2 regions of the Streptomyces sp. TRD_SC_5 genome follow, and region 1 is predicted to be linked to the other one. Evidence: riboswitches for the same ligand, from Rfam matches in the RefSeq annotation. Region 1 holds a riboswitch; the other holds the start of a gene.
The links. A riboswitch is a leader RNA that binds a small molecule or an ion and turns the genes downstream of it on or off. The one in region 1 is predicted to bind glycine.
Positions count from the first base shown of each region.

Region 1 (4,376 bases):
GACGTCGACCGTGCGCGGGGAGTTTCCCTCCAGGCCGAGCAGTACGGCCTTCGGGGTCCCGTGGCCGTGGCCGGTCGCGCCGAGCGAGCCGAACAGCTCGGCGCGTATCGACGTGGTGTGGGCCATCAGGCCGTCGTTCTTGAGGCGGCCCACGAACAGGCGGGCGGCGCGCATCGGGCCGACCGTGTGGGAGCTGGAGGGGCCGATGCCGATCGAGAACAGGTCGAAGACCGAGATGGCCACGGGTAACTCCTAAGGGGTGGGTAGACGCCGTTGTCTGCCTGCGGGGGTGGTGCAGATGATCAAGGCGGGGCAACACGGTGCGGGGCACCGCACTCACTGTTCAGTGTGCGCGGTGCCCCGATATTCAGTCTGTGTCGTACGTAACTACTTCAGACCAGGGTAAAGCGGGTGCTTGCCGGCCAGGGCCGTGACCCGGGCGGCCAGGGCATCGGCGTCGTACGACGGCTTCAGCGCCTCGGCGATGATGTCCGCGACCTCGGTGAAGTCCTCGGTCTGGAAACCGCGGGTGGCCAGGGCCGGCGTACCGATCCGCAGACCCGAGGTGACCATCGGGGGACGGGGGTCGTTCGGGATGGCGTTGCGGTTGACCGTGATGCCGAGCTGGTGGAGGCGGTCCTCGGCCTGCTGGCCGTCGAGCTCGGAGTTCCGCAGGTCGACCAGGACCAGGTGGACGTCGGTGCCGCCGGTGAGGACGGACACGCCGTGCTCGGTGACGTCGGGCTGCACCAGGCGCTCGGCCAGAATGCGGGCGCCGTCCAGGGTGCGCTGCTGGCGCTCCTTGAACTCCTCGGAAGCCGCCACCTTGAAGGAGACCGCCTTCGCCGCGATGACGTGCTCCAGCGGGCCGCCCTGCTGACCCGGGAAGACCGCCGAGTTGATCTTCTTGGCGAGCTCCTGGGTCGACAGGATGACTCCACCGCGCGGGCCGCCGAGCGTCTTGTGCGTGGTCGTGGTGACGACATGGGCGTGCGGCACCGGGTTGGGGTGCAGGCCCGCGGCGACCAGACCGGCGAAGTGCGCCATGTCGACCATCAGGTACGCGCCGACCTCGTCCGCGATGCGGCGGAAGGCGGCGAAGTCCAGCTGACGCGGGTACGCCGACCAGCCGGCCACGATCAGCTTCGGCTTCGACTCCTTGGCGAGGCGCTCGACCTCGGCCATGTCGACCTCGCCGGTGGCGTCGTCCACGTGGTACGCGACCACGTTGTAGAGCTTGCCGGAGAAGTTGATCTTCATGCCGTGGGTCAGGTGACCGCCGTGCGCGAGGTTCAGGCCCATGATCGTGTCGCCGGGCTTGATCAGCGCGAACATCGCGGCCGCGTTGGCCTGGGCGCCCGAGTGGGGCTGTACGTTCGCGTGCTCGGCGCCGAAGAGCGCCTTGATGCGGTCGATCGCGATCTGCTCGACCACGTCGACGTGCTCGCAACCGCCGTAGTAGCGGCGGCCGGGGTAGCCCTCGGCGTACTTGTTGGTGAGTACGGAGCCCTGGGCCTCCATGACCGCGACCGGAGCGAAGTTCTCCGAGGCGATCATTTCGAGGGTGGACTGCTGGCGGAGCAGCTCGGCGTCGACGGCGGCGGCGACGTCCGGGTCGAGCTCGTGCAGGGGAGTGTTGAGAAGCGTCATCACGGTCCCGTTCGAGGTGTTAGTTGCCGGAGGAGAAGGCGTCGTACTCAGCGGCGGAGAGCAGGTCGCCCGGCTCGTCCGTGACGCGCACCTTGAAGAGCCAGCCGCCCTCGAAGGGGGCGGAGTTCACCAGCGACGGGTCGTCCACGACGTCCTGGTTGGCCTCGACGATCTCGCCGGTCACCGGGGAGTACAGGTCGCTGACCGACTTGGTCGACTCCAGCTCGCCGCAGGACTCGCCCGCCGTCACCGTGTCGCCGACCTCCGGGAGCTGGGCGAAGACGACGTCACCGAGCGCGTTGGCCGCGAACTCCGTGATGCCGACCGTCGCGACGCCGTCCTCGGCGGTCGACAGCCACTCGTGCTCCTTGCTGTAACGCAGCTGCTGGGGGTTGCTCATGACCTGAATTCTCCTGTACGCGGGGGAGTGCTGGTGAACGGGGAGGTTGTGCGGGGGGTCACTTCTGGCGCTTGTAGAAGGGCAGCGCGACGACCTCGTACGGCTCATGCGTACCGCGGATGTCTACGCCGATACCGGGCGTGCCCGGCGCCGCGTGCGCGGCATCGACGTACGCCATGGCGATCGGCTTGCCCAGCGTCGGGGACGGGGCGCCGGAGGTGACCTCGCCGATGACCTTGCCGTCCGCCACTACAGGGAAACCCGCGCGCGGGACGCGGCGGCCCTCGGCGATCAGGCCGACCAGCTTGCGCGGCGGCGCGGTCTCGGCGCGCTCGGCGGCGGCTTCGAGGGCGGCGCGGCCGACGAAGTCGCCCTCCTTCTCGAACTTCACGACCCGGCCGAGGCCCGCGTCGAACGGGGTGAGCGAGGTGGTCAGCTCGTGCCCGTACAGCGGCATGCCCGCTTCCAGGCGCAGGGTGTCGCGGCAGGAGAGGCCTGCGGGGACGAGGCCGGCGTCCTTGCCCGCTTCGGTCAGTGCCTGCCACAGCTGCTCGGCGTCGGCCGGGGCGACGAACAGCTCGAAGCCGTCCTCACCGGTGTAGCCGGTACGGGCGATGAGGGCGGGGACGCCGGAGACGGTGCCGGGGAGGCCGGCGTAGTACTTCAGACCGTCCAGGTCGGCGTCCGTGACGGACTTCAGAATCCCGGGGGACTCGGGGCCCTGGACGGCGATCAGGGCGTACGCGTCACGGTCGTCCCGTACGGCGGCGTCGAAGGCGGCGGCGCGCTCGGTGATGGCGTCGAGGACGATCTGGGCGTTGCCGGCGTTGGCGACGACCATGTACTCGGTTTCGGCCAGGCGGTAGACGATCAGGTCGTCGAGGATCCCGCCGTCCTCCTGGCAGATCATCGTGTAGCGGGCGCGCCCGATGCCGACCGTGCCGATGTTGCCGACGAGCGCGTAGTCGAGGGCGTCCACGGCCTGCGCGCCGGTGACCGTGATCTCGCCCATGTGGGAGAGGTCGAAGAGGCCGGCGCGGGTACGTACGGCGTTGTGCTCGTCGCGCTCGCTGGCGTACCGCAGCGGCATGTCCCAGCCCGCGAAGTCGGTCATGGTCGCGCCCAGCGAACGATGCAGCGCGTCGAGTGCGGTGTGACGGGGGACATTGCTCATGTGTGGGGCTCCCAGGGCATGACAGGCGAGGACAATCCTCCCCATCTGTCATCGGAACCTGAGAGGTTCACCGAGAGAGTGACTGTCTCGGCTTGCACCTTGGGTGGAGCCGCGACGAAGCGGCCCGCTTTTCAGATCTGCCTCGCCCGCGCGGTACGGGGCCTGAGAGATTCAAGGGAGGAACTTGCTCCTTCGGCGTCCTGGACACAGAGTGCCTTCGGACTCTCCCGCGCGGATTCAAGCGGCCGGTATGCAGTTGGCGCGCACATCATTGCACGGAAATGGACTTGTGACGCATTACCTTTTCTTTACACTTCTTGGGCAAGGGTGGGGGACACCCGACAGGGGGAAGACGATGACGTTCCAGCAGTCAGGTGTGTACGCGTCGACCACGGGCGCCGCGCACCGTGCGGTGCCCGACCAGCAGGGCGTGGCGGTGCCGGTTCCGGCACCGGTCAGGGCGGCCGCCCGGCGGCCCGCGCCGACCGTGCGCGATCTGCGCGGGCGCGCGGGGCGCAGCCCGCGGTCACTGGCCTTCGCGGCCGGGGACACGGTGGTCGTGTCCGGTCTGCCCGGCAGCGGCAAGAGCACGCTGATCCGGCGTACGGCGAGCACGGCGGCGCACCGTATCGACTCGCAGGACGTGCGTGAGCGCTGGGAGGCGCGGATGCCGCGGCTGCTGCCGTACGGGCTGTACCGGCCGCTGGTGCGCGCGGCGCACTACGGCGGGCTGTGGCGCGCGCTGCGCTCGGGCGACGGCGTCGTGGTGCACGACTGCGGTACGCAGGCCTGGGTGCGGCGCTGGCTGGCGCGCGACGCCCGCCGCCGGGGGGTCGCGCTGCACCTGCTGCTGCTCGACGTGACGGCCGATGTGGCGCGGGCCGGGCAGGAGGAGCGGGGCCGCGGCGTCTCGGGCTATGCCTTCGCCCGGCACCGGCGGGCGGTGGGCCGGTTGGTACGGGACGCGGAGGCGGGCCGGCTGCCGGCGGGGTGCGCGTCGGCGGTGCTGCTGGACCGGGATGCGGCGGGGGCGCTCGGGGTGATCGATTTCTCCGGAGTCTGAGGAGCGGGGCCCGGGCGGAGCCCTCGCGCGGCGGAGCCGCGAAATGGCACAGCGGGCAGAGGCGGGCAGGGGAACGGCTCCGCAGGGAC
Region 1 covers NZ_JBWZZS010000001.1:5,197,445-5,201,820, forward strand. Annotated here, with positions in the region: gene AC1P0E_RS23975 (L-serine ammonia-lyase) at 1-243, opposite strand, end outside; gene glyA (serine hydroxymethyltransferase) at 388-1,650, opposite strand; gene gcvH (glycine cleavage system protein GcvH) at 1,670-2,050, opposite strand; gene gcvT (glycine cleavage system aminomethyltransferase GcvT) at 2,109-3,224, opposite strand; glycine riboswitch at 3,260-3,365, opposite strand; glycine riboswitch at 3,366-3,464, opposite strand; gene AC1P0E_RS23995 (AAA family ATPase) at 3,580-4,287, shown strand.

Region 2 (4,376 bases), 4.3 Mb from region 1:
GCTCGTCGCGGTACTGCTCGATCTTGGCGTGCAGGTCCTCGACGTCGACCTCGCCGTCCTCGCGGGTCTTGACGACGACGACCTTCATGCCGGCCATCACGGCGCTCGCCGCGTTCGTCCCGTGGGCCGACGACGGAATCAGGCACACGGTGCGCTGGTCGTCACCATTTGCACGGTGGTACGCCCGGACCGCCAGCAGGCCGGCGAGCTCGCCCTGCGAACCGGCGTTGGGCTGGATGGACACCGCGTCGTACCCGGTGACCTCGGCCAGGCGCTCCTCCAGCTCGTGAATGAGCGTCAGGTACCCCTGCGCCTGCTCGACCGGCGCGAAGGGGTGGACCGCCCCGAATTCGGGCCAGGTGACCGGCTCCATCTCGGTGGTCGCGTTCAGCTTCATCGTGCACGAGCCGAGCGGGATCATGCCGCGGTCGAGCGCGTAGTCGCGGTCGGCGAGCTTGCGCAGGTAGCGCAGCATCGCGGTCTCGGAGCGGTGCTGGTGGAAGACGGGGTGCGTAAGCACCTCGTCACTCCGCAGCAGCCCCTCGGGAAGCGCGTCGGCCACCTTCGCGTCGAGCGCCTCGATGTCGGCGTCGACCCCGAAGGCTGCCCAGACCGCGGAGATCTGTGCACGGGCCGTGGTCTCGTCACAGGCGACGGAAACGTGGTCGGCGTCAACCTGGTACAGGTTGACCCCGCCCTCACGGGCAGCGGCGACAGCATCGGCCGCCTTGCCCGGAACGCGCACGGTCAGCGTGTCGAAGTACGTGCCGTGGACGACCTCGACGCCACCGGCGCGCAGCCCCTCCGCGAGCAGCGTCGCGTACCGGTGCGTGCGGAGCGCGATGCCGCGCAGCCCGTCCGGACCGTGGTAGACGGCGTACATGCCGGCCATCACGGCAAGCAGCACCTGCGCCGTACAGATATTGCTGGTGGCCTTCTCCCGGCGGATGTGCTGCTCACGCGTCTGGAGCGCCAGCCGGTACGCCTTGTTGCCGTCCGCGTCGACGGAGACGCCGACGAGCCGCCCGGGCAGGCTGCGCGCGAACTTCTCGCGTACGGCCATGAACCCGGCGTGCGGGCCTCCGAAGCCCATCGGCACACCGAAGCGCTGGGTGGTACCCACAGCGATGTCCGCGCCGAGCTCACCGGGCGAGGTCAGCAGCGTCAGCGCCAGCAGATCCGCGGCGACGGTGACGATGGCCCCGAGCTCGTGCGCCTGCTCGATGACGGCCTTGATGTCCCGCACAGCGCCCGACGCACCCGGGTACTGGAGCAGCACGCCGAAGACACCGCGCTCGGCCACCTCGGCCGGAATGCCGTCGGACAGATCGGCGACGACGACCTCGACACCGGTCGGCTCCGCGCGCGTCTGGATGACGGCCACGGTCTGCGGCAGCGTGTCGGAGTCGATCAGGAAGACGCCGTTCTTGACCTTGCCGACGCGGCGCGCGAGCGACATCGCCTCGGCTGCGGCGGTGCCCTCGTCGAGCAGCGAGGCGCCCGAGGTCGGCAGACCGGTCAGATCGGCGACCATCGTCTGGAAGTTGAGCAGCGCCTCCAGGCGGCCCTGCGAGATCTCCGGCTGGTAGGGCGTGTACGCCGTGTACCAGGCCGGGTTCTCCATGACGTTGCGAAGGATCACCGGCGGCGTGAAGGTGCCGTAGTAACCGAGGCCGATCATCGGGGCGAGCACCCGGTTACGGTCGGCGAGCGTACGCAGCTCGGCCAGCACTTCGGCCTCGGTACGCCCGTCGGGCAGCCCGAGCGCCTCGGCGCTCTTGATGACGTCCGGCACCGCGGCCGCGGTCAGCTCGTCGAGCGAGCCGTAACCGACCTGGGCGAGCATCTTGGCCTGAGCTTCGGCATCGGGCCCGATGTGGCGCTGCTCGAAGGGGATGCCACGCTCAAGCTGTGAGAGCGGAATGCGGTTTGCGGTCATCTGCGGAAGGCCTCCTGGTCTGACGCGACCTGCGAGGGGCACCACGGCACGGGTACCCGGACGGCCTCCCCCTCTGTCATCTCAACCTGAGAGCTTCACCGGAGGACCGTCCGGACGTCGCTGACGTCGAGGGTCGTTCCGGCTTTCACCGTCGGTGAGGAAGGGATCCGCAACAGGTGCTGTGCTCTTCATCAAGCACATGCCCGTCCGACGCCCACCCTGCTTTCCAGAGTGACCTCGTCCGTGCGGTACGGGTGCCTGAGAGATTCCGGGGAGGATTTGCTCCTTCGGCGCCTCCGGCATGTTCACCGGAGACTCTCCCGCACGGGGTCAGCAGCCATTGGCCAGCCTACCAGCGAGGCCCGTCGTGGATCCCTCGAGTGGCCGAGTCCACAGTTGTGCACTTTCGTATGCTTTACGGGATTACGGAGCAGCTGCGATCAGTTGGAGGGACCGTGCAGACCGACATCGATCCGCGCAGCCTGATCGGCCGCAAGGCATTCGACCGCAACGGCACCAAGATCGGAACGGTGGACGAGGTGTACCTCGACGACGCCACCGGTGTGCCCGAATGGGCTGCGGTACGCACCGGCCTCTTCAGCCGGGACGCCTTCGTCCCCCTGGAGCCGAGCAAGGTCGTCGACGACTCCCTCCGCGTGCCGTACGACCGCGCCCTGATCCGGGACGCCCCCGACTTCGGCGTGGGCCGCCATCTCTCCCCCGAGCAGGAACTGCAGCTCTACCACCACTACGGGCTCGACATCTCCTCTCCCGCGCCCGACCGCGACTTCGGGCGGCTGGCCGGCGACGACCCCGCCTGATCCCCGTCCCGATCCGCCGGCGCCCTCACCAGCGGGAGCGGATCCGACGGCGTCAGACCCGGATCGTCCACCTTGAAGGTCCGCACCCTCCCGGGCGGCGAGGTCGGCTCCTCGAACCGCACCGTCACCCGCCCGAGGCCGCTGCCCTGCACCCACCCCGCCCCGTACTCGGTGTGCCGCACGTCCTGCCCGGCCAGCCACCGGCGCTCCGCTGGCGGCTCGGGCACGGGCACCGGCTCGCCACTGCCCGTGGCCGGCTTCCCCGCTTCCTCCGCCCCGTCCGCGTCCTGTGCCTCGGCGCGCTCACCCGCCGCCTGGGCGAAGAGATCTTCCTGTGTGTAGTCCGCGAGGCCGGTGACCCCCACGCCCAGCAGCCGCACCCCACCCGTCGTGTCCACCGACTCCAGCAGCCGCCCCGCGGCCTCCCGCACCACCGCGGGATCGTCCGTCGGTCCGCGCAGCGTCTCGGAGCGCGTCAGGGTCGAGAAGTCGTACCTGCGCACCTTCAGTACGACGGTCCGGCCCGAGCGCCCGGCCGCCCTCAACCGCTGAACGCACCGGTCGGACAGCCGCACCACCTCGTTGCGGACCCGGGTCCTGTCGTGCAGGTCGACCTCGAAGGTGTCCTCGACCGACACCGATTTCGCGTCCCGCTCGGCCACTACGGGCCGGTCGTCGTGCCCGACAGCCATCCAGTACAGCGAGACCCCGTGCGCCTTCCCCAGCAGCCGTACAAGCTCGTCCTCCCCCGCCTCCGCCAGATCGGCGACCGTCGTCATCCCCGCCCGTCGCAGATGCTCCCCGGTGGCAGGCCCGACCCCGGGCAGAATCCGCACCGGCATGGGCCCCAGCAGCTCCCGCTCGGTCCCCGGCTCGATGAGCACCAGCCCGTCCGGCTTGGCCTGCTCCGAGGCGATCTTCGCCAGCATCTTGGACCCCGCGAGACCGACGGACCCCGTGAGCCCCGTGACGGCTCTGATGTCCGCCCGCAGCAGCTCTCCGGCCCTGCGGGCCGAGGCGGAGTCGTCGGCCACCCCGCCCGCCTCCAGGTCGACGAAGGCCTCGTCCAGGCTCAGCGGCTCCACCAGTGGCGAAAGCCGCCCGAGCAGCTCCATGACCTGTTCGCTGACCGACCGGTAAAGGGCGAAGCGCGGCATGAGATAGGCCGCATTCGGGCACAGTCGCCGCGCCTGGGCGACCGGCATCGCGGAATGCACCCCGAAACGCCTGGCTTCGTACGACGCGGTGGCGACGACCCCGCGCGTCCCGATACCGCCGACCACCACCGGCTTTCCGCGCAGACTCGGCTTCGCTGCCTGCTCTGCGGCGGCGTAGAAGGCATCCATGTCCAGATGCAGGATGGTCGGCGCGGATCTCACACCACCGATGCTGCCGTACGGCACTGACAATCGGCGGCCGGCGGCGCGGCGGGAGGCCGGACCGCCGGCTCAGCCTGCCTTGTTGCGGCGCCGCGCGAGCTCGTCGGTGGGGTTGTGGCCGACCAGGGTCTCGCCCGTGTCGACGCGCTCGCCGTGCAGCTGGGACAGCGCGCTCTCCACGTCCCGCCAGACCACGCCCACGGCGATCCCGAAGACGCCCTGGCCGCCCTGGAGCAG
Region 2 covers NZ_JBWZZS010000001.1:870,952-875,327, forward strand. Annotated here, with positions in the region: gene gcvP (aminomethyl-transferring glycine dehydrogenase) at 1-1,939, opposite strand, end outside; glycine riboswitch at 2,176-2,272, opposite strand; gene AC1P0E_RS04115 (PRC-barrel domain-containing protein) at 2,395-2,760, shown strand; gene AC1P0E_RS04120 (DNA polymerase IV) at 2,688-4,139, opposite strand; gene AC1P0E_RS04125 (MerR family transcriptional regulator) at 4,209-4,376, opposite strand, start outside.
Region 2: another riboswitch for glycine. It lies ahead of gcvP (aminomethyl-transferring glycine dehydrogenase); the one in region 1 lies ahead of gcvT (glycine cleavage system aminomethyltransferase GcvT).